DNA from 3 places in the Pseudomonas sp. FP1742 genome. Region 3 is predicted to be linked to each of the others. Evidence: predicted binding sites of a transcription regulator. Region 3 holds the regulator's gene; each other region holds the start of a gene.
The links. Region 3 encodes FliA, which starts transcription of late flagellar genes. Its sites were predicted from a motif close to CTAAAGTTTNNNNNNNNNNNGCCGNTAA; they were not measured.
Positions count from the first base shown of each region.

Region 1: a site for FliA is predicted at 4,028-4,055, ahead of PSH64_RS15920 (methyl-accepting chemotaxis protein). Genes of this name have one in related genera too.
Region 2: a site for FliA is predicted at 4,752-4,779, ahead of PSH64_RS23205 (methyl-accepting chemotaxis protein). Genes of this name have one in related genera too.

Region 1 covers NZ_CP117460.1:3,586,520-3,593,796, reverse strand. Annotated here, with positions in the region: gene PSH64_RS15935 (GNAT family N-acetyltransferase) at 1-76, opposite strand, end outside; gene PSH64_RS15930 (class I SAM-dependent methyltransferase) at 413-1,108, shown strand; gene PSH64_RS15925 (DNA/RNA non-specific endonuclease) at 1,380-2,252, shown strand; gene PSH64_RS15920 (methyl-accepting chemotaxis protein) at 2,425-3,981, opposite strand; gene PSH64_RS15915 (FAD:protein FMN transferase) at 4,729-5,721, opposite strand; gene PSH64_RS15910 (PepSY domain-containing protein) at 5,711-7,277, opposite strand, start outside.
Region 2 covers NZ_CP117460.1:5,128,782-5,136,058, reverse strand. Annotated here, with positions in the region: gene PSH64_RS23230 (RNA polymerase sigma factor) at 1-47, shown strand, start outside; gene PSH64_RS23225 (LysR family transcriptional regulator) at 182-1,036, opposite strand; gene PSH64_RS23220 (multidrug/biocide efflux PACE transporter) at 1,126-1,563, shown strand; gene PSH64_RS23215 (inorganic phosphate transporter) at 1,705-3,321, opposite strand; gene PSH64_RS23210 (transporter) at 3,596-4,618, opposite strand; gene PSH64_RS23205 (methyl-accepting chemotaxis protein) at 4,894-6,519, shown strand; gene PSH64_RS23200 (hypothetical protein) at 6,632-7,066, shown strand; gene PSH64_RS23195 (GAF domain-containing sensor histidine kinase) at 7,063-7,277, opposite strand, start outside.
Region 3 covers NZ_CP117460.1:1,756,153-1,763,429, forward strand. Annotated here, with positions in the region: gene PSH64_RS07865 (hypothetical protein) at 1-15, shown strand, start outside; gene flhA (flagellar biosynthesis protein FlhA) at 274-2,403, shown strand; gene flhF (flagellar biosynthesis protein FlhF) at 2,415-3,743, shown strand; gene fleN (flagellar synthesis regulator FleN) at 3,860-4,690, shown strand; gene fliA (RNA polymerase sigma factor FliA) at 4,687-5,427, shown strand; gene PSH64_RS07890 (chemotaxis response regulator CheY) at 5,595-5,966, shown strand; gene PSH64_RS07895 (protein phosphatase CheZ) at 5,988-6,776, shown strand; gene PSH64_RS07900 (chemotaxis protein CheA) at 6,814-7,277, shown strand, end outside.

The DNA of each region.
Region 1 (7,277 bases), 1.8 Mb from region 3:
CGCGATTATCCAATTCAAATATCAGTAACGCCTCAGCATCAGTACTTTGCAGGGTACGAATTCTGACGGGCTTCATAAGATGGCTCCCTTTCCTGGTAGAACGTCTTTGATCATTGTGCGATGCGGCCATTCCCGCACACTTGGCGGCGCTATTTGACTGTCATTCGAATGCTTCCGTAGGGCCGTGCCGCCGAGTTTCTGCTTTCTGGTCCCGAGATGCATCTGCTTTCATTTCTCAACCGGCTGATTGTGAACGGTAAATCCTGCCGACCGGCTCTGCTGCGCGAGCGGTAGGTACGGGGCGAGCCATGGCCCTGGTCGAGGAAATTTGAAATGCACGGCGTTGCGCGACAGAATCGCGCCCCGATCCGGCCAAAGATGCCGGACGTTCGTGGTGAGAAAGGGGTTGCAGTTGAACGAACAGACATTGTCCATGCGCCTGGAGCGTGTGGCGGCGCATGTACCCGCAGGGGCGTGCCTGGCCGATATCGGCTCGGATCACGGCTACCTGCCGGTGGCGTTGATGCGCCGTGGTGCCATCGCGGCGGCGGTGGCCGGCGAGGTGGCGTTGACGCCGTTCCGCTCGGCCGAACGCACCGTGCGCGAGAACGGCCTGGACCAGCGGATCACCGTGCGCCTGGCCAATGGCCTGGCGGCGATCGAGCCGGGCGACGGGATCACGGCGATCAGCATCTGCGGCATGGGCGGCGAGACGATTCGCGACATCCTCGACAGCGGCAAGGCGCACCTGAGCGGCCAGGAGCGCCTGATCCTGCAGCCCAACGGCGGCGAGCAGCCACTGCGCCAATGGCTGATGGAAAATGGTTACCGCATCCTCTGCGAGGAACTGCTGCGGGAAAACCGCTTCGACTACGAAATCATCGTCGCCGAGCGTGCCGGGCCGGTGACGTACACCGCCGAGGAGCTGTACTTCGGCCCGCTGCAGATGCAGGCCCGCAGCCCGGCGTTCCTGTCCAAGTGGCAGCGCATGCTGCGTCAGAAGCAGAAGACGTTGAGCAACTTCGCCCGGGCGCGGCAGGCCTTGCCTGAAGAGAAGGTGCAGGACGTCGCCCGGCAGGCCCGATGGATTACCGAGCTGCTGGCTTGAGCCCGGGTGTGACTGAGCGATTTGCTCGCGCACGCGCATTGGCAAGTCGAATGTAAACGCTGCTCAGCACTAATGTGACTTGTAATGGTCAATAACCCCCGCACGACTGTCAGTAGTCGTACTTCTCGGAACCGACCGGGCCCGCATCAGCATTTGATCAAGGACAGTGAAGCATGCTTGCCGCAGTTTAATCAGCAACCGCCTTAACCTGGTCCCGTGAATCGGGACTCGCCGTACGTTGACCCCTCAATCCAATTCGAAGATTTAAAGCATGCACCTACGCAAAATTGCAGTTGGGCTATCGGCCCTTGTTTTGCTCTCGACCGGGGCACAAGCCCGCAGTCTGCTGGATTACCTCAAGCCACCGACCCAGCATCAGCAACAAACCTCCCACTCGGGCTCGATCAGCCAGAACGCGGCTCTGGAGCTCTATTCAAACAAACAGAAACAGGCATCGTTTGACGGCTGCGCAGATCTGTTTCCGGCTGCGAAACCGATCAACATGGCCACAGTGCCTGCCACAATGAAACCTCTGGCCCTGTGTTCCGATAACTTTGCGGTGCTGTACTCGCAAACCAGCAAGACGCCGCTGGTAGTGGTCGAACGCCTCAATGCCGCCCAGCTGCAGGATGCCAAAGGGGAGGAGCGCACCAACCAGTTCTACCCGGACCCGCGCATCCCCAAGAGCGGGCGGGCAGAGTTGAGCGACTACCGTAGCCAACATCCGGCCGTGGACCGTGGCCATCAATCCCCGGCAGCCGATGCACCGAGCCCCAATGCAATGGCCCAATCGTTTGCGCTGTCGAACATGGTGCCGCAAGACCCAACCAACAACCGGAAGATCTGGAGCAAGGTCGAGTCCGATGTCAGAAAGTTTGCCAAGCGAGCCGATGGTAATGTGTTTGTCTTTACCGGCCCGCTCTTTGACTCGGGCCACGCCACCATCGGCGACAACAAGGTCTGGGTACCGACCCGTCTGTTCAAACTGGTTTACGACGCATCGTCCAAGCGTGCCTGGGCCTACGTACTGCCCAACGCTGAAACCCGTATCGAGAGACCGATGGACTATGACACTTTCGTGAAGAGTACCGGGCTCAAGCTGCTGGGGAATCTACCGGTCACAGGTTCCGTAGGGCGCTCTTGAGGGCTTGATGACTGGCACCCCAAAGGCTGGATGCAGCCGATGGGGTGTTTCATTCATGGATAAATCGTGGCTGCGCTGAGCTGGTACCAAGCATTATCGACGTTTGTGAGGGTGTCGCCTGCTCTCTGATGGCTTTACAGCAGTGTGTAAACATTATGGCTGGCTTTTAAGTCTAGACTTTGAAGCGTCCTACCAACCTTTCCAGTTCATGGCCCAGCCGTGCAAGTTCGGTACTCGAAGACGCGGTTTCTTCGCAGGTGCTTGCCGTCTGCTCGGAGATGTCGCGAACGTTGATCACGCTGCGATTGATTTCCTCGGTGACTGCGCTTTGTTGCTCCGCCGCCGTGGCAATCTGCTGATTCATCGCCTGAATGATTGAGACCTTACTTGTGATGTTCTCCAGGGCGTCAACAGCGCGATGGGTAAATTCCACGCTGCTTTCGCTCAGCAGCAGGCTGCTTTCCATGCCTGAGGCAACGGCATGAGTGCCGCTTTGGACTCCGGCTACCAGCGTTTCAATTTCTTCGGTGGAGCGCTGGGTGCGTAAGGCGAGATTACGCACCTCGTCTGCCACCACCGCAAAACCACGACCGGCTTCTCCGGCGCGAGCTGCTTCAATGGCCGCATTCAGCGCCAGCAGGTTGGTTTGTTGGGCCACTGCCTTGATCACATCCAGTACGCCGCCGATTTTATCGCTTTGTTCCTGGAGATGGCGCACAGCGTCTGCCGACTGGTTGAGCTCTTGCGCCAAGCGCTTGATCTGCGCAATGGCTTCACCCACGATCTGCTCTCCTTCGCAGGCTTGCTGATCGGCGATGGATGCGGCAGCAGAAGCTTCTTCGGCATTGCGTGCGACGTTTTGCACGGTAGCGGTCATCTCGTTCATTGCGGTGGCGACATGATCGGTTTCGGCTTTCTGGTTGTTGACACCTGCCGTCGTTTGCTCGGTGACCGCCGATAGCTGTTCGGCAGCGCTGGCAACCTGGATGACGCCGGATCGAATGCCGTCGATCAGCTCATGAAGGTTGAGCATCATCTGCTGAAGACCTGATTGCAGTTGGCCTAACTCATCACGCCGGTTGACCTGCACTTGCTCACTCAAATCACCCCTGGCAATACGGTTCACCGCCTGGAGCGTGTGCTGCAGCGGATGAACGATTTGTCGTGTGATGACCCACGCTGCGAGTGTGCCCAGCAGCAGAGCCAAGGCCGCGACAAGACCCAGCAGGGCCTTGGCGGACGCGGCATCGGCGTCGCGTTTGGCATTTTGCGACTCGATGAGTTTTTGCGTCGTGTCGAGCAACAGATCGCCCAACTGCCCCATACGTTTAAACGTTGGCGCCTGGTCAGTGTCAGGCCGCGTCAGGTCATGCAGCAGTTGTCCGTACTCCTTGACCGAGTTGTCCTGCTGTTGAATCAAGTCTTGATCGAAGGGGGAAGTGAAATGTTCCTTGATACTGTGCAGGTGGGCTGCCAGGTTATCCAGGGTTATCTGCAGCGGTTGATAGGCATCCGATTGAGGGTTTGTACCTATGCGTAAACGAATGATTCGCAAGTCTTTGGTGTAATCACTGATTCGAGCAATTTTTTCAATCTTAAGCCCGCGGTCGGTCAATGTAACAATTGCGTACCAGCCGGTGGCGGCCAGTAACAATGCAAGCCCTAGTACCAGGCCGAACCCCACGCTTAATTTAGCGCTGACACGGATATTGCTGATCCAGCCGAACATAAAAACTCCAGGCAGTAATGCAGGTTGATTGATCATGGCGCTCTGAATGTCGACCATGGACCGCAATGCTTTAACTCTAAAGTGGTTGCCAAAGTGTTCTGGATGACAATTAGGGTCATTCGTAAAAAATACTGGGATGTATGAGTTATATGGTTGTAGCGTGACTGAAAGGATACAGCTCCCCAGCCTGTCGGACGTTGCCAGAGATGTCCGCTCCCAAACTAAGGGTGTTTTCGGGCGCCAAAAATGTTGCCTTGTGCTTTAGTCGAATGTTCACGGTCGATTGGTTCTGGTTAGCCCGTATTTATGGCGCAAACCCCGGAAAATAGAGCAGGGCGGTGGTGGACGATTCAAAGCCGGATCGCTTGTTTTAGATAAAGGAACAACTGGTCTTGACATGCTCTGTATTGGCTTTCGAGGTTTTCAACCTCCCACATTCGAGCGAGCCACACCTCATCACATGCCGCGTCCAGATGATTGACAGTAGATCTCCATGAGGTGTGCGCCTGATCAATGGCCTGGAGTAACTGCAATAGTTCTTCAGTTATCGGAAGCGTTTTTATGGGGGATTTTCTTAGTGACATTTAAAATACCGGGTATTGATTTTATTGTGAGGTGGTTTTTGCAATGTGCACTATAAGGTTCAGCTCATGGGGGCAGTATTCGACTTATGGCTAGCGAGGCGCTGCAGTAATAGGCGGTTTTTTATTATAAGTATTCATTAAAATTATAATGCGTTGGGGCGGGTCAACTCGTCCAGGCTTCGAGTAGCCCTTCAGCGCATTCAATCTGCGCCTGCAGTTGGCCACCGACAATGGATATTTCCTTGAATTGTTCACCGTCGCGCAGCACGAACAAAGCGTCCATGCCGCGCTCTTGTGCCAGGCGTGGGCCTTCAATTTCACCCAGCACCAACAGCGCCGTGGCCCAGGCGTCGGCGAGCACGCACGAGGTCGCCACCACGCTGACGGCCGCGAGCGCGTTGCACAGCGGTGCGCCGGTTGTCGGGTTCATGGTGTGGGCATAGGACTGCCCCCTCACATCGACCCAGTGTCGGTAGTCCCCGGATGTAGCGATGGCGGCGTCGCCGAGTTCCATCACCCCCATGACTTCACGCACGCCCCGGCAGGGTTTTTCAATGGCCACGACCCAGGGTTGCGCATCAGGTTTGACGCCACGGGCACGCATCTCGCCGTCGATGCCGACCAGATAACGAGTGATGCCAAAGCCCTCCAGGCAGCGGGCCAGCTCATCGACACCAAAACCCTTGGCGATACCGTTCAGGTTGAGGTTCAGTGGCGCTCGTTTGCGTACCTGATTACGTTGCGGGTCAATGACCAGCGCCGAGCTGGCGTGCAGGCGAGCTCGCGGTGGCATCGTGTCCAGCACCTGCTCCGTGATGGTCTGTTCGCCGGGGCCAAACCCCCAGGCGTCCACCAGATCGCCGATGGCGATGTCGAAGGCGCCGCTGGATTGCTGACTGACACGCAGCGCGGCAGACAGCACCATGGCCAGCTCCTTGGGCACGGACACCCACTCCTGCTCGGGGGCGGCGTTGAGGCGGTTGAGATCGGAGTCAGGTTTCCAGGTGGACATTTGCTGGTCCACCCGGGCCACGGCGCGGGCCAGGCTGTGGTCGATTGGGTCGGTATCGATCCCGGCTTGCGCATAGAACAGGGCGGTGTAACGGGTGCCCATGGTCTCGCCATTCAGGCTGTAGCGTTGCAAGTCAGTAGACATCTTCACGGTAGCGTCCTTGTGCCTTGAGGGTCAGCACACTCAGGTTAATCGGCGCCAACACGTCATCCAGGGCCTGCATCACGCCCTTAGCCATTTCGCGACCGCCACACACCAACACCTGGGCGCCTTTCTCAATCAGCCGACGCAAGACCAGTGCATCGCCGATCAGCCGGTCTTGCACGTAGCTGCCGTCCATGACCTGGGAGAAGGCGGCGCGCAATGCCGTGAGGCGTCGGTCCGCCAGGTAACGGTTGAGCTCCGATTCGTAAAGAAAGTCCGAGGCCGGATTGCGCCCGCCCCAATATAAATGCATGGGGTGTCGGGCCTTGTTGTTGCGAATAAAACCGGCCAAGGGACCTATGCCGGTACCGGCGCCAATCAGGATCACCGGATGCGCGCCCGATGCCGGACGAAATTGCGGGTTGGGCTGGATGAATGCTTCGATCGGCGCGCCGATGTCCAGGCCATGAAGGAATGGCGAGCACACGCCGCCTTCGTGTTTACGTACGCAGATCTCCAGCACGCCATCTTCTGAGCTACTGGCCAGCGAGTAGAAACGCGGAACCTGGCTATCCGGCGGGAAAATCCCGACCAGGTCACCGGCCAGAAAGTCCGGCAGCTCGCTGGGGGCCTTGAAGCGTAGTACGTGGGTCGGCGCATTCACCTGTTCGCCGTAGGCGATGCGCTCCATCAGCGCCAGTTGATGGGTACGTGGCTGCTCAGGGGTGTGGACCAGCGTCAGGTCATGCCCCAGCACTTCACCCAGTGCATGACCCCAACGAGCAAATTCCTGTGCGGACTGGCGGTTGACGGTTTCCAGCCCCAGCAACGGCGAGCCACCGGCCCGTAACATCGCGTCCTGCACCTGGTGGGCGTACTGACAGAACTGCGCAAACTGGCGATCGCCCAGGCCCAGCACGGCAAACGGCAGGCCGGGTTTGAGGCCGACCCTGGTCAACCGCGCCAGGAACTGCGAAGCCGAGGCCGGGGCATCGCCGTCGCCGTGGGTCGCGGTGAGGATGAACACCCGTTGCGCATTGCCGTAGTCGTTGGTGTATTGATTCATCGGCGCGCTATGTACCCGGTGTCCAGCCTGGTGCAAGGCGTCATGCAAGGTGTTGGCAAAGCCCCAGGTGCTGTTGTTTTCACTGCCGACCAGAATCACGCTGTCGGCGGATTGCGCGGCGCAATTGTCGCGGATGTTCGGAGCGGCCTTGCGGCGGCGCCACCACAGCAGGATGCCGGTCACGCTCATCAACGGCACGCAGAGTGCACAGAGCCCCAGTGGCAGACCCAGCCACCAGAGGCCTTCACCGGTGTGCAACTGATAAATCAATTCGTAGAGGTTGTGCATCGAGTCGTGGGCTTGATAGGACAGCAAGGTGCCGCTGGCCTGGTCCACGTAGCCGTCGCCCTGGGCCGTGCGCAGGGAAAACACGTCTTGCGGGTTGTTGGGGCTCGGGTAGACCAGTTCGCGCAGGTCATTCAGGTCAGTGGCCTGCAAGGCTTTCAGGTTCGCCACCGGCAAGGCCGGACCGGCGCTGACGTGGGTGGGG
Region 2 (7,277 bases), 3.3 Mb from region 3:
TGCCGGAGCGGCGGTTTATCGAGGGGCGGCTTCGGGCGTTGGAGTGATCATGGATGTGCGGTGCGGTGGCTGGCGTCTTCGCGAGCAAGCCCGCTCCCACATTGGGTCGCTGGTGTACATAAAATATGTGCCCGACATAGAACCCATGTGGGAGCGGGCTTGCTCGCGAAGGGCAGCACCGCTATTCCAGCATCTTGCAAAGCAACCAACTCCCCGCCGGCCCCGGCGGGTGCAAACGCGACCACAGCGCATCGACGTACACCGGTTTCGGCCAGCCGCGTACCTTCAACTCCACCAACGAACCAGCCCCGAACCGCCCTACCAGCCAGCGCGGCAACGGCGCCCAGCCGAACCCGCCCTGAGCCATTTCCAGCAGCATCAAGTAACTCGGCGCCGACCAGACGCGCCCCTTCGCGCGGCTTTCATACGGATTGACGATCGTCGCCAGACGCAGCTCGCGGTGTTGTTGCAGCACGTCCTGATCGATGTCACTCAGCATCGCCAGAGGGTGCGCATGGGACACGAACAGGGCGATTTCCGTGCGCTCGTCCACCGTCGAACTGACCAGGTCCGGCGGATAGCTGTCCTGCATCTCGGCAAAGGCGATATGCGCGCGGCCGCGTTGCACCAGTGCCACCAGGTCGTCGCATTCGGCGATCAGGCATTCGAGTTCCAGGTCCGGGTAACGTTGCTCGAAAGCACTGAGCGCGGCTTCGAAACGGTCAGACTGGTAAGTGTCGGAAATCGCCACCGTCAGCTTCGGCTCGACGCCTTGGGACAGCTGGCTGGCGGTCATTTCCAGACGACTGGTGGCGGCCAGAATCTCCTCGGCCCGTTGCAGCATGACGTGCCCGGCCGGGGTCAGACTCGGCTTGCGGCTGCTGCGGTCGAAGAGGGCAAGATTCAGGTCGATTTCCAGGCTCGCCACGGCGGCGCTGATGGTCGACTGACTGCGCCCGAGCTTGCGCGCCGCAGCGGAAAACGAGCCTTGGGTCGCGGCCTGGACAAACGCCAGCAGCACTTCGTGGGAGGCCATGAACTATCGCCTTGATCGATGGTTATTGGTTATGAAGTATCGGTGTGAGGACAGATCATGGCAACCACAGTCACTCAGGGAGCCTGGCCATGAATGCCAACAAATCCATCACTGAACGAATTCTCCAGGCCATCGGTTTCGAACTGCTGGCGATATTGATCTGTACCCCGCTACTGGCCTGGGTCATGGACAAGCCCATGCTGGAAATGGGCGTGGCCACGATGGCGATTGCCGCCCTTGCCCTGGCCTGGAACGTGGTCTTCAACGGTGTGTTCGACCGCTTGCTCAAGCGCTTTGCCCTGGTGCGTAACGCCTGGGTGCGGGTGGTGCATGCGCTGCTGTTCGAAGGTGGGCTGGTCGCGTTCGGCGTGCCGTTGATTGCCTGGTGGTTGAAGATCAGCCTGTGGCAGGCGTTCCTGCTGGATATCGGCGTGCTGCTGTTTTTCCTGCCATACACCTACGTGTACCACTGGGGCTACGACGTGGTGCGTGAGCGGCTGTTGGTGCGCAGGGCTTGCGAGGGTTGAAAGCAATCGCAATGACCTGAACCACAACGCATAACCTGTGGGAGCGGGCTTGCCCGCGAAAGCGGTATTACATTCAACGATGATGTTGACTGTCAGTCAGCTTTCGCGAGCAAGCCCGCTCCCACAGGATGTCGCGGTGTTTCAGAACAGCTTGGTGAACAACCAGTACAAACTGCCCGACAACACAATCGCCGCCGGCAGGGTCAACACCCAGGCCATCAGCAGGTTGCGGATGGTCTTCATCTGCAAGCCGCCACCGTTGGCAACCATGGTCCCGGCCACGCCAGAAGACAACACATGGGTGGTCGACACCGGCAGGCCGAACATGTCGGCGGCGCCGATGGTCAGCATCGCCACGGTTTCCGCCGAGGCGCCCTGGGCGTAGGTCAGGTGTGTCTTGCCGATTTTCTCGCCGACCGTCACGACGATGCGCTTCCAGCCGACCATGGTGCCCAGCCCCAGGGCGATGGCCACCGCGATCTTCACCCACAGCGGAATGAAGCGCGTGGCGTTGTCGATCTGTTGCTTGAACAATTGCAGCTTGCCGGTGGTGTCGGCGTCGAAGTTGCCGACCTTGTTCTTGTCCATCAGGCGAATGGTTTCGCTGGTCAGGTACATGTCGTTGCGCACGTTGCCCATCGCTTCGGCCGGGACTTTCGACAGCGATCCATAACCCTTCACTTCGTTACCGATGTGGCCCGCCAGCGCGGCGAGGGCGGGGATCAGTTGCGGGGTGGCTTGCTTGCTGTGCATGTATTCGGTCAGCACCGGGCGTGGATCGGCCGGCGCGGGCAGCGGCGTGTTTTTCATCAGGGCTTGCTGGGTGACTTCGGCCACGGCCGCGAACTGCAAGGCCTGATCCGCCGGCATGGTGCGGTTCAATGCATACGCCATCGGCAGCGTGCCCACCAGAATCAGCATGATCAGGCCCATGCCTTTCTGGCCGTCGTTGGAACCGTGGGCGAACGACACGCCGGTGCAGGTCAGAATCAACATGCCGCGAATCCACCACGGTGGCGGGGTATCACCCTTGGGCGCCTTGTACAGTGCGCGATTTTTGACGAAGACGCGCAACGCCAGCAGCAACAGCGCGGCAAACGCGAAGCCGATCAGCGGCGACAGCAGCAACGCGTAACCGACCTTGGTCGCCTGGGCCCAGTCCACGCCACTGGTGCCGTCGCGACCGTGCATCAAGGCATTGGCCACGCCGACACCGATGATCGAGCCGATCAGGGTGTGCGATGAAGAAGCCGGCAAACCCAGCCACCAGGTGCCGAGGTTCCACAGAATGGCGGCGATCAACAGGGCGAAGATCATCGCGAAACCGGCGGAGGATCCGACCTGCAGAATCAGCTCCACCGGCAACAGGGCGATGATGCCGAACGCCACCGCGCCGCTGGACAGCAACACCCCCAGAAAGTTGAAGAACCCGGACCAGGCCACGGCGAAATTCGGCGGCAGGGAGTGGGTGTAAATCACCGTCGCCACGGCGTTGGCGGTGTCGTGAAAACCGTTGACGAACTCAAAGCCCAAGGCAATCAACAGGGCGACGCCCAACAGCAGAAACGGCGTCCAGGTGGTGACCACCGTGCCGAGTTCGCTCATGTCGTGCATCAGGCTGTAGGCGGTGAACAACAGCCCGCTGCCCAGCACGGCAAAGAACATCACGAAGGTGAGCAGGCCGGGTTTTTTATCGAACTGCGGCCTGGCGCTACTGGCGGGCGCCTGGGAAGCGGCAGTGAAGGAAGGCGTAGCCATGCCGGATAATCCTGAGCAGAGAAGGAGTATCGGCCATGATCGTTGCTAAATATTACAGTGAGGCTGCGCTGGGTCAGTGTTTGGTTTTTTTGTAATGCCGGATGCTAAGGCAGGCAAACACCTGTGGCGAGGGAGCTTGCTCCCGTTCGGCTGCGAAGCAGTCGTAAAACCAGAAAATGCGGTTTGAATGAATAAACCGGATAGGGGCCGCTGCGCAGCCCAACGGGGGCAAGCCCCCTCGCCACAGGATTGGGATAAGGCCCTGGTACTTTGCTTAATAATCGCGCCGCTTGCGAAACGCCCAGCGCCCGGCAATCAGGGTAAACGTCGCCACCAGCGCCACCAGAATCCAGAAGCCTTCCGGATCTCCGGCAAGCGGCACCCCGCCGACGTTCATGCCGAAGAAACCGGCGATGATGTTGATCGGCAGCGCCAGCACCGTGACCACGGTCAGGGTGAACAGCGTGCGGTTGCTCTGTTCGTTGAGGTTGGCGGCGATTTCTTCCTGCAACAGCTTGATCCGCTCACCGAGGGCTGTGAGGTCGTTGATGATCAGCGCAAACTCCTCGGTGGATTTGCGCAGCTCCTTGACGTCCTCCTTCTGCAACCATTGCGGCGGGCGATTGAGCAGGCGCAGCAACGAGCCGGGCTCCAGCGCCAGCAACCGTTGCAGGCGCACCAGCACCCGGCGGTTGGCGCCCAGTTCGGCGCGGTTGGTGGACAGGCGCGACGACAGCAATTCATCTTCGATCTGATCGACACTGAGGCTGGTCTTGCGCACGATCTGTGTCAGCACTTCGCCCTGATCGCGCAGCAAATGCACCAGCAGTTCCAGCGGTGAGCGAAAGCATTCCCCGGCCTTCACCGAAGAGCGCAGCTTGTCCACCGAGTGCAGCGGTTGCAGGCGCGCGCTGATGATCAGCCGACTGCGGGCGCAGACCCACAGTGTCGAGACATCCGAGGAAACCATGCTGCTGAGGTTGAACACCACGTCGTTGACCACCGCCAGCAACGCCGAATCGACATGCTCGATGCGCGTCGAACGGGACCCCTCGTGCAAGGCTTCGAAAAACTCGTCGGGCAATTCCAGATGGCTTTTCATCCAGCGCTCGCACGCCGCATGGGCCAGGTTCAGGTGCAGCCAGAGAAACTCATCACTGTCGTCCGGTTGTTGCAGGCAGTGCAGTGCCTTGGCCGAATCGATCTCGCGACCGCGCTCGCCGGGGCGAAAACTGAAACCGTAAAGCAGGCCGAACAGGTCGGAATCGCGATGGCGTTGGTCAATGCTGTGGTTCATGAAGTCTCGCTGCGAGGAGGCGCCTGTCGCGGGTTTCACAGGTTCACTTGAGCCCCATCATTGCAAGCGCTCATGACGGTTTTGTGACGGCAAGGTGTACGCAAACGATTGCGATACCGATGGTCGGATTTTCCTCAAGAACCGCTCTGGAACGCCGATCACGCTTGGGTTACGTTTGCGCGCCTTCGGCCAAGGGCCAACGTGGCAGACAGGGATGTCCGGATACTTTTCACGCCTTCATCCGCGTGCCTCATTCCTGTTTTGAGTACTTCCCGATGTCTTTGCAAAAGTCTCTTCGAGCACAAATTCTCGCCCTGTTGAGTGGCAGTCTGTTGGCGATGTTGTTGATCGCTTTGGCCTGCTTTCACTTTCTGTCCAATGGCGTCCAGAACTACGCGAACCTGATCGAAGGCCCGTTGCACACCTCGCAATTGATCGATGAAGCCAACCTGCAATTCAAAGTGCAGGTTCAGGAGTGGAAAAACGTCCTGCTGCGCGGCAAGCAACCCGCGGACCTGGACAAATACTGGAAGCAGTTCGAGGACGGTCAGCGCAATGTGCAGGGCATCCTCGGTGAACTGGCCGGGCAGAAGGGTATGGAGCCGCAACTCAAGACCCGCATCGAACGCCTGCGTGAGGAGCATCGTGTATTAGGTGCGGCGTATCAGAAGGGCCGTGATGCCTATGTGGCGGCCGGGGCCGACCCAGCGGTTGGCGACAACGCGGTCAAAGGCGTGGACCGTGCCGCCAGTGAGCAGATGAGCGAGTTGGTCAGCGAGTTGCGCAAGCAGGCCACCGAGAAATCGAAGCTGATTAGCGCCAGCGCCGATCAGACGGTGTTGTTGGGGATCATTGTAATGCTGGTGTCGGGTCTGCTGATTGGCCTGTTGAGTCTGTGGCTGGTCAACCGCAACCTGGTGGAGCCGATCCGCAAACTGATTGACTACGTGGCGCAACTCAGTCAGGGCCGGTTCGCCGAACGCGTGGCCAGCACCCGTCAGGACGAGTTGGGCAACCTGGCCAGGGCCGCCAACACCTTGCGCGATTTTCTCGCCGAAACCTTCAACCGCTTGCAGCGCAGCGCGTCGGACCTGGACAGTGCCAGCGGTGAGCTGAAATCGATTGCCGGCCTCATGGCCAGCGGCACCAACGAGCAGTTCAACCGCACCGATCAAGTGGCCACGGCGATGAACGAAATGTCCGCCACCGCGCAAGAAGTCGCGCGCCACGCCGCTGATGCGGCACGTGCGGCCGACGAAGCCGATCAGTCCGCCCAGCAGGGCGAGAAGGTCATGCAGGGCACCATCCACACCATCACCCAAATGCGCGGCGAAATCGCCAACACCGCCACGGTCATCCGTCGTCTGGAAGAAGACAGCGGGCGCATCGGCAAGGTGCTGGAAGTGATTCGCGGCATTGCCGAACAGACCAACCTGCTGGCGCTCAACGCGGCAATCGAAGCGGCCCGTGCCGGTGAAGCCGGACGTGGTTTTGCGGTGGTCGCCGATGAAGTGCGCAGCCTGGCCCAGCGCACGGCGGCGTCGATCATCGAGATCAACCAGATCATTCAAACCGTGCAAACCGGTGCGGTGGACGCGGCCCAGGCCATCGAAAGCGGCCAGTCGCGCAGTGAACAAAGCGTCGAGCAAGTGACCCAGGCCGGCGCCATGCTCGAGCGCATCACCCATGCCGTGGAAGCCATTCGCGACATGAACCGCCAGATCGCCACCGCCGCCGAGGAGCAGACCTCGGTGGCCGAAGACATCTCGCGCAACCTCACCGAAATCACCAGCATCGCCAGCACCAACCTGGACAACGTGCAGCGCACCGAAGCGGCCAGCCACAACCTGCACGGGCTGTCGGGGCAATTGAATGAAGTGACGGCGCGGTTGAGCGCCTAGTGAAATGGGCTGTGTACCGAATCGGTTACCGAGTCGGTACACAGTCGCTCTCAAGTTCGTGCCGCGCCTGACGATGACGGAAGTTACCCAAACTGCATATTGGATAACGCCCATGGTCAGCATCAGTTCCGTTTCGATCAACCAGACCCTGTCGACTTCTTCAAGCCAGGTTTCGATCAGCGACAACACCGAAGACAGCACCGTCGCGGCATCCACCGAGACCTCCAGTGACACCACCAAGGCTGCCGCTGGCGGCGCAGCCGCGTCGAGCGAAAGCAGCTCCAGCAGCAGTGAGTCCGATACGGTGAAAGAACTGCGCAAGCAGCTCGCCGAACTGCAAAAGCAATTGCAGGAGCAACAGCAGCAACTGCAAGCGGCCCAGGCCAAGCAGCAAAGCAGCGAAGCCAAGGCGGCGGAAGTTGCGGCGGCTCAGTCGCAAATTGCGGCCACGTCGGCTTCGATGCAAACGGTGACGGCGGCGTTGTTGCAGGCGTTGCAGGATGAGGGTGGCAGTACGTCGGGTTCGGTGGTCAGCACCACCGCTTAAGTCCTGGGGGGCAAGCTGAAGGTAAACGTCGTGCCCTGGGGCTCGGTCGATTCCACCTCCAGTTTGCCGCCATGGGCCTGCGCAATCTGGTTGGCAATGTACAGCCCCAATCCGAGGCCGGCCCGCGGTGTTCCGCCGGTCGGTCGCGAGTAGGGCTGGAACAGGTGCGGCAGTGCATCTTCGGCAATCAGCCCCTGGTTTTTCACGCTCA
Region 3 (7,277 bases):
CTGACCGCGGGCTGACTTATCAAATGCTCTGTTGTTGCGGTTGCCGAGCACGGGAAACTGTGTCCGGCTGCGCAGTCGTCGTAAAACCCTTGCGGGGACTTTCGAGCGCGCGACCCCGGCTCGAACGCAGCCTCGCAGGCTTGGCAGCTGTTACAAAAGCCCAATAAATCCCTCTATTTTCCGCCTCTGCAAAAGTTGGAAGGCTTCTTGCAGTAGCCGCCCTGCGCCTGCTTCAGGCGTCAAAAGTTTGCGTTAAAGGAACGGGGAAAACCGGTGGATCGCTCTCAGTTAATCAGCAATGCCCGCACAAACATTGCCGACCTCAGTCGGGGCAATCTGGGTGTGCCGCTGTTGCTGCTGGTCATGCTGGCCATGATGATGTTGCCGGTGCCGCCGTTCCTGCTGGACGTGTTTTTCACCTTCAACATTGCCTTGTCCATCGTTGTGTTGCTGGTCTGCGTGTACGCCTTGCGGCCACTGGATTTTGCGGTGTTCCCGACCATTCTGCTGGTGGCGACGTTGTTGCGACTGGCGCTGAACGTGGCCTCGACGCGGGTGGTGATGCTCCACGGTCAGGACGGCCATGCCGCCGCCGGCAAGGTGATTCAGGCCTTCGGCGAAGTGGTGATCGGCGGTAACTACGTGGTCGGTATCGTGGTCTTCGCGATTTTGATGATCATCAACTTTGTCGTGGTGACCAAGGGCGCCGGGCGGATTTCCGAGGTGAGCGCGCGTTTCACCCTCGATGCGATGCCGGGCAAACAGATGGCCATCGATGCCGACTTGAACGCCGGCCTGATCGACCAGAACCAGGCAAAACTGCGCCGGATGGAAGTAGCTCAGGAGGCCGAGTTCTACGGTTCCATGGATGGTGCCAGCAAATTCGTGCGCGGTGACGCCATCGCCGGCCTGCTGATTCTGTTCATCAACCTGATCGGTGGCATGGCGGTCGGGATCTTCCAGCACGGCATGAGCTTCGGTGACGCCGGCAAGGTTTACGCGCTGTTGACCATTGGTGACGGTTTGGTGGCGCAATTGCCATCACTGCTGTTGTCGACCGCCGCGGCGATCATGGTGACCCGTGCTTCCGGCTCGGAAGACATGGGCAAGCAGATCGGTCGCCAGATGTTCGCCTCGCCAAAAGCCTTGGCGGTAGCCGCTGGCTTGATGGCGGTGATGGGCCTGGTGCCGGGCATGCCGCATGTCTCCTTTCTGTCCATGGCGGCCCTGGCGGCCGGTGGCGCTTACCTGTTCTGGAAGAAGCAGAACGCCGTCAAGGTTCAGGCCCTGCAAGAGGTCAAGCGTCAGCAGGAGCTGCTGCCGTCGCCGGCCCGAGCTCAGGAAACCAAGGAGCTTGGCTGGGATGACGTGACGCCGATCGACATGATCGGCCTGGAAGTCGGCTACCGCCTGATTCCGCTGGTGGACCGCAACCAGGGTGGTCAGTTGCTGGCGCGGATCAAGGGTGTGCGTAAAAAGCTCTCCCAGGACCTGGGCTTCCTGATGCCGACTGTGCATATCCGTGACAACCTCGACCTCGCACCCAGTGCCTATCGCCTGACCCTGATGGGCGTGATCCTGGCTGAAGCCGAGATTTACCCGGACCGGGAACTGGCGATCAACCCGGGGCAGGTCTACGGCACGCTCAACGGCATTACCGCCAAAGATCCGGCTTTTGGCCTGGAAGCGGTGTGGATCGAAATCAGCCAGCGCGCCCAGGCGCAATCCCTCGGTTACACCGTGGTCGATGCCAGTACGGTCGTGGCAACCCACTTGAACCAGATTCTGTACAAGCATTCCAGCGAGCTGATCGGCCACGAAGAAGTCCAGCAACTCATGCAATTGCTGGCCAAAAGCTCACCGAAGCTGGCTGAAGAACTGGTGCCGGGGGTGGTTTCGCTGTCGCAACTGCTCAAAGTCTTGCAGGCGTTGCTGGCCGAGCAGGTGCCGGTACGGGACATTCGCAGCATCGCCGAAGCCATCGCGAACAACGCTGCCAAGAGTCAAGATACTGCCGCTTTGGTGGCCGCGGTGCGTGTCGGCGTATCCCGTGCAATCGTGCAAAGCATTGTAGGCACTGAGTCGGAGCTGCCTGTGATCACCTTGGAGCCAAGGTTGGAACAAATATTGCTCAATAGTCTTCAGAAGGCAGGACAAGGCTCGGAAGAGGGTGTTCTGCTGGAGCCAAGCATGGCGGAGAAACTGCAACGCTCATTGATCGATGCGGCGCAGCGTCAGGAAATGCAAGGTCAACCGGTGATTCTGCTGGTGGCCGGTCCGGTTCGCGCGATGCTCTCGCGATTCGGTCGGCTGGCAGTCCCGGGCTTGCACGTGTTGGCTTACCAGGAAATTCCTGACAACAAGCAAGTGACCATCGTTGCGACAGTAGGGCCCAACGGCTGAGGTAGTGGTTTATGCAAGTTAAGCGTTTTTTCGCCGCCGATATGCGTCAGGCCATGAAACTGGTTCGTGATGAGCTGGGCGCCGATGCCGCCATCATTGGCAATCGCCGGATCGCCGGTGGTGTCGAGCTGACGGCTGCCCTGGATTACAAATTGTCGGCGCTGGCCCCGCGTGTCCCGAACATGGAACTCGAGGACGAGCTGCGCAAGACCCAGTCGCGGATCGTCACTGCCCAGGCCGAGCTGAGCCTGCGCGGCGATGGCGAGAGCGACAAGACCACCAATCGCCAGTTGTTCGCCGGCCTGCCGTTGACCGCCGCCGAACCGCTGATCGAGCCAACCTACGCCGAACCTCGTCGTGCAGCGCCGGCCCCTGCGCCAGCCTCCGGCGGTGTGGACCCGCGCGCCTTCGATTCGATGCGTTTCGAACTCAATAGCCTGCGTGAACTGATGGAAGTGCAGCTTGGCTCGCTGGCCTGGAATCAGCTGCAAGGCAGCCGTCCGGCTCAGGCCAATCTTTGGCGTCGTCTGCAGCGTATCGGCCTGTCCGGCCCGTTGTCGCGAGATCTGCTGGCGCTGATTACCGACATTGAAGAGCCTCGTCAGGCCTGGCGCATGTTGCTCGCGCACCTGGCGCGGATGATTGCCACCCCGGAAGTCGAGCCGCTGGAAGAGGGTGGTGTCATTGCCATGGTCGGCCCGGCCGGCATGGGCAAGACCACCACACTGGCCAAGCTCGCGGCCCGTTACGTGCTCAAGTACGGCGCGCAGAACATCGCGCTGGTGAGCATGGACAGCTATCGCATTGGTGCTCAGGAACAGCTCAAGACCTTGGGCCGGATCCTCAACGTGTCGGTGACCCACGTCGACCCGGGTCAATCCCTGGTGCAGGCGCTGGAACCATTGCTGCGCAAACGCGTGGTGCTGATCGATACCGCCGGCCTTCAGGCCAGCGATCCGGCCCTGCGCATGCAGCTCGAAAGCCTGGCCGGGCGCGGCATCAAATCAAAAAATTATCTGGTTCTGGCAACCACCAGCCAGAAACAGGTTCTAACTGCCGCTTATCACAGTTACAAACGCTGCGGCCTCGCCGGCTGCATCCTGACTAAACTGGATGAAACGGCAAGTCTTGGCGAGGTGTTGAGCCTGGCTATCAGTCATGAGTTGCCGGTGGCTTACCTGACCGATGGTCCGCGGATCCCGGATGATTTGCATCTGCCGCGCCGTCATCAACTGGTCAGTCGCGCCGTTAGCGTGCAAATGCAGGAAGAACCCAGCGAAGAAGCCATGGCTGACATGTTCGCTGATATTTACCACAGCCCGACCAAGCAGGTTGGCTGAGGTATTAATGAACATTTTTTGTACCTACATCGATGGTCTGCCATGCATTGTTCCGATGGTGAACGCGCAGCCAGTAATGTGGCCTCCGTCTAAGTAAGACAAGGTAAAGAAATAACATGGGCAGCATGCATCCCGTACAGGTGATCGCGGTGACCGGCGGCAAAGGTGGCGTCGGGAAGACTAACGTGTCAGTGAACTTGTCCCTGGCTCTAGCTGAGCTCGGCCGGCGCGTCATGCTGCTGGATGCCGATCTGGGGCTGGCGAACGTCGACGTTCTGTTGGGACTGACACCCAAACGCACACTCGCCGACGTGATCGAAGGCCGCTGTGAGCTGCGCGACGTGCTGTTGCAGGGGCCTGGCGGAATCCGCATTGTCCCGGCCGCGTCCGGCACCCAGAGCATGGTTCATCTGAGCCCGGCCCAGCACGCCGGCCTGATCCAGGCATTCAGTGACATCGGCGACAACCTCGACGTATTGGTGATCGACACCGCCGCGGGCATTGGGGACTCGGTAGTCAGCTTCGTACGCGCCGCGCAGGAAGTCTTGCTGGTGGTATGCGATGAGCCGACCTCGATCACCGACGCCTACGCGCTGATCAAACTGCTTAACCGCGATTACGGCATGAACCGCTTCCGCGTCCTGGCCAACATGGCGCAGAGCCCGCAGGAAGGGCGCAACCTGTTCGCCAAGTTGACCAAGGTCACGGATCGCTTCCTCGACGTCGCCTTACAATACGTCGGTGCGGTGCCTTACGACGAAAGCGTGCGCAAGGCTGTGCAGAAGCAGCGTGCGGTCTACGAAGCCTTTCCGCGTTCCAAGTGCGCCCTGGCGTTCAAGGCCATCGCGCAAAAAGTCGATACCTGGCCACTGCCGGCCAACCCGCGTGGGCACTTGGAGTTTTTCGTCGAGCGCCTCGTGCAACAAACGGCAGGACCTGTGCTATGACAGCCAGCGGTTACAACCTCTACAAGAAGTCGGCACGTGACGCGCAGTACGAGCTGATCGAGCGTTACGCGCCATTGGTCAAACGCATTGCCTACCACTTGCTGGCGCGTCTGCCGGCCAGTGTCCAGGTCGAAGACCTGATCCAGGCCGGGATGATCGGCCTGCTTGAAGTATCAACCAAATACGACGCCAGCAAAGGCGCGAGTTTCGAGACGTACGCGGGCATTCGAATCCGCGGCGCGATGCTCGATGAAGTGCGCAAGGGGGACTGGGCGCCACGTTCGGTCCACCGCAATACCCGCATGGTCAGCGACGCGATTCGCTCGATTGAAGCTAAAACCGGCCGTGACGCTAAAGATCACGAAGTTGCGGCCGAACTCCAATTGAGTCTCGACGATTATTACGGGATTTTGAACGACACCCTGGGCAGCCGGTTATTCAGTTTCGACGATCTGTTGCAGGACGGCGAACACGAAGGGCTGCATGAGGATGGCGCGAGTGCTCATCTCGAGCCGTCACGCGATCTGGAAGATGAACGCTTCCAGGCAGCGCTGGCGGACGCGATTGCCAATTTGCCGGAGCGTGAGCGACTGGTGTTGGCGCTGTACTACGACGAGGAGTTGAATCTCAAGGAAATCGGTGAGGTCCTGGGGGTCAGCGAGTCGCGGGTCAGCCAGTTACACAGCCAGTGCGCGGCCCGTTTGCGGGGGCGTTTGGGGGAGTGGCGAGCGCGCTGAAGGCAGTGTGGGGACACTGCGAATGGAGCCGGTGTGGGGTTGAACTGCACCGGTCTCGATCTGTTGTGCTCCAGACAGTCATTGAGTGCTTTGCCGGATTGATTGAAATGGCGCGTCCAGGTGCTGGGCGCGTTTAAGACTGCTTGGAGGTCGAATTGGACAAGAACATGAAAATCCTCATCGTTGATGACTTCTCAACGATGCGGCGGATCATAAAAAACCTGTTGCGTGACCTTGGGTTCACCAACACGGTCGAGGCTGACGATGGCACCACTGCCATTCCGGTTCTCAACAGCGGGAGCATCGACTTTCTGGTAACGGACTGGAACATGCCGGGCATGACCGGTATCGATCTGCTGCGTCACGTGCGCGCCGATGAAAAGCTCAAGCATCTGCCAGTGCTGATGGTGACCGCCGAAGCCAAGCGCGAGCAAATCATCGAAGCGGCCCAGGCCGGTGTTAACGGCTATGTGGTCAAACCCTTCACAGCCCAGGCGTTGAAAGAAAAAATCGAGAAGATTTTCGAACGCATCGGCTGATGTACTGCGCACGGGGGAGCTATGGAGCATAACGAATCTTCACAGGGCGATTTCGAGTCGACCCTGAAAAAACACGCGGTCGAACTGGTCGAAAGCCTTGAAAAAGGCAGGTTCGGCGACGCTGTGCAACTGATCCATGAGCTCAACCAGACCCGTGACCGCGGCCTGTATCAGGAAGTAGGCAAGCTCACCCGCGAGCTGCATAGCGCGATCGTCAATTTCCAGATTGACCCGCACATGCCGCAAGCCGAGGAAGTGTCTCAGATCACGGATGCCACCGAGCGCCTGTCCTATGTGGTCAAGCTGACCGAGGCCGCGGCCAACCGCACCATGGACCTGGTGGAAAACGCCACGCCGCTGATCAACAGCCTGAGCGACGAAGCTCAGGCGCTGAGCACGGATTGGGGGCGGTTCATGCGTCGCGAAGTCGGGGCTGAAGAGTTCCGCGAACTGGCCCGGCGGGTCGACGGTTTCCTGACACGCAGCAGTGAAGACAACCGCGTCGTGTCGAGCAACCTCAACGACATTTTGCTGGCCCAGGATTACCAGGACCTAACCGGTCAGGTGATCAAGCGTGTGACCCAACTGGTCACCGAAGTTGAAAGCAACCTGCTCAAGCTCGTACTCATGGCCAGCCAGGTAGACCGCTTTGCGGGTATCGAACATGACCGTGAAGCGATGCTGGCTGAAAAAGATCCGCAAAAACATCTCTCTCAGGGTGAAGGTCCGCAGATTCATGCCGATAAAAGAGAAGACGTTGTGTCCGGTCAGGACGATGTGGACGATTTGCTATCCAGTCTTGGATTTTAGTTTTCTGGGTTTTTAGACCTGTAGGAGCACCCCCTTAATGAGCTTCGGCGCCGATGAAGAGATCCTTCAGGATTTCCTGGTTGAGGCCGGCGAGATTCTAGAGCAACTGTCCGAGCAACTGGTCGAGCTGGAAAGCCGACCTGATGATGCGGACTTGCTCAATGCAATTTTTCGCGGTTTTCACACTGTAAAAGGGGGCGCCGGCTTCCTCCAGCTCAATGAGCTGGTGGAGTGCTGTCACATCGCCGAGAACGTGTTCGACATCCTGCGCAAGGGTGAGCGGCGCGTCGACTCGGAACTGATGGACGTGGTTCTCGAAGCGCTGGACGCGGTGAACAGCATGTTCAGCGAAGTCCGCGAACGCAGCCCGATCACGGCTGCCACGCCTGAATTGCTCGCGGCGCTGGCCCGTCTGGCCGAGCCGCAAATGGCTGATGAAGCTGCACCTGTCGCTGACGTGGTGCAAGAGCCTGCCGCCGAAAGTGAATCCGGTGACATCAC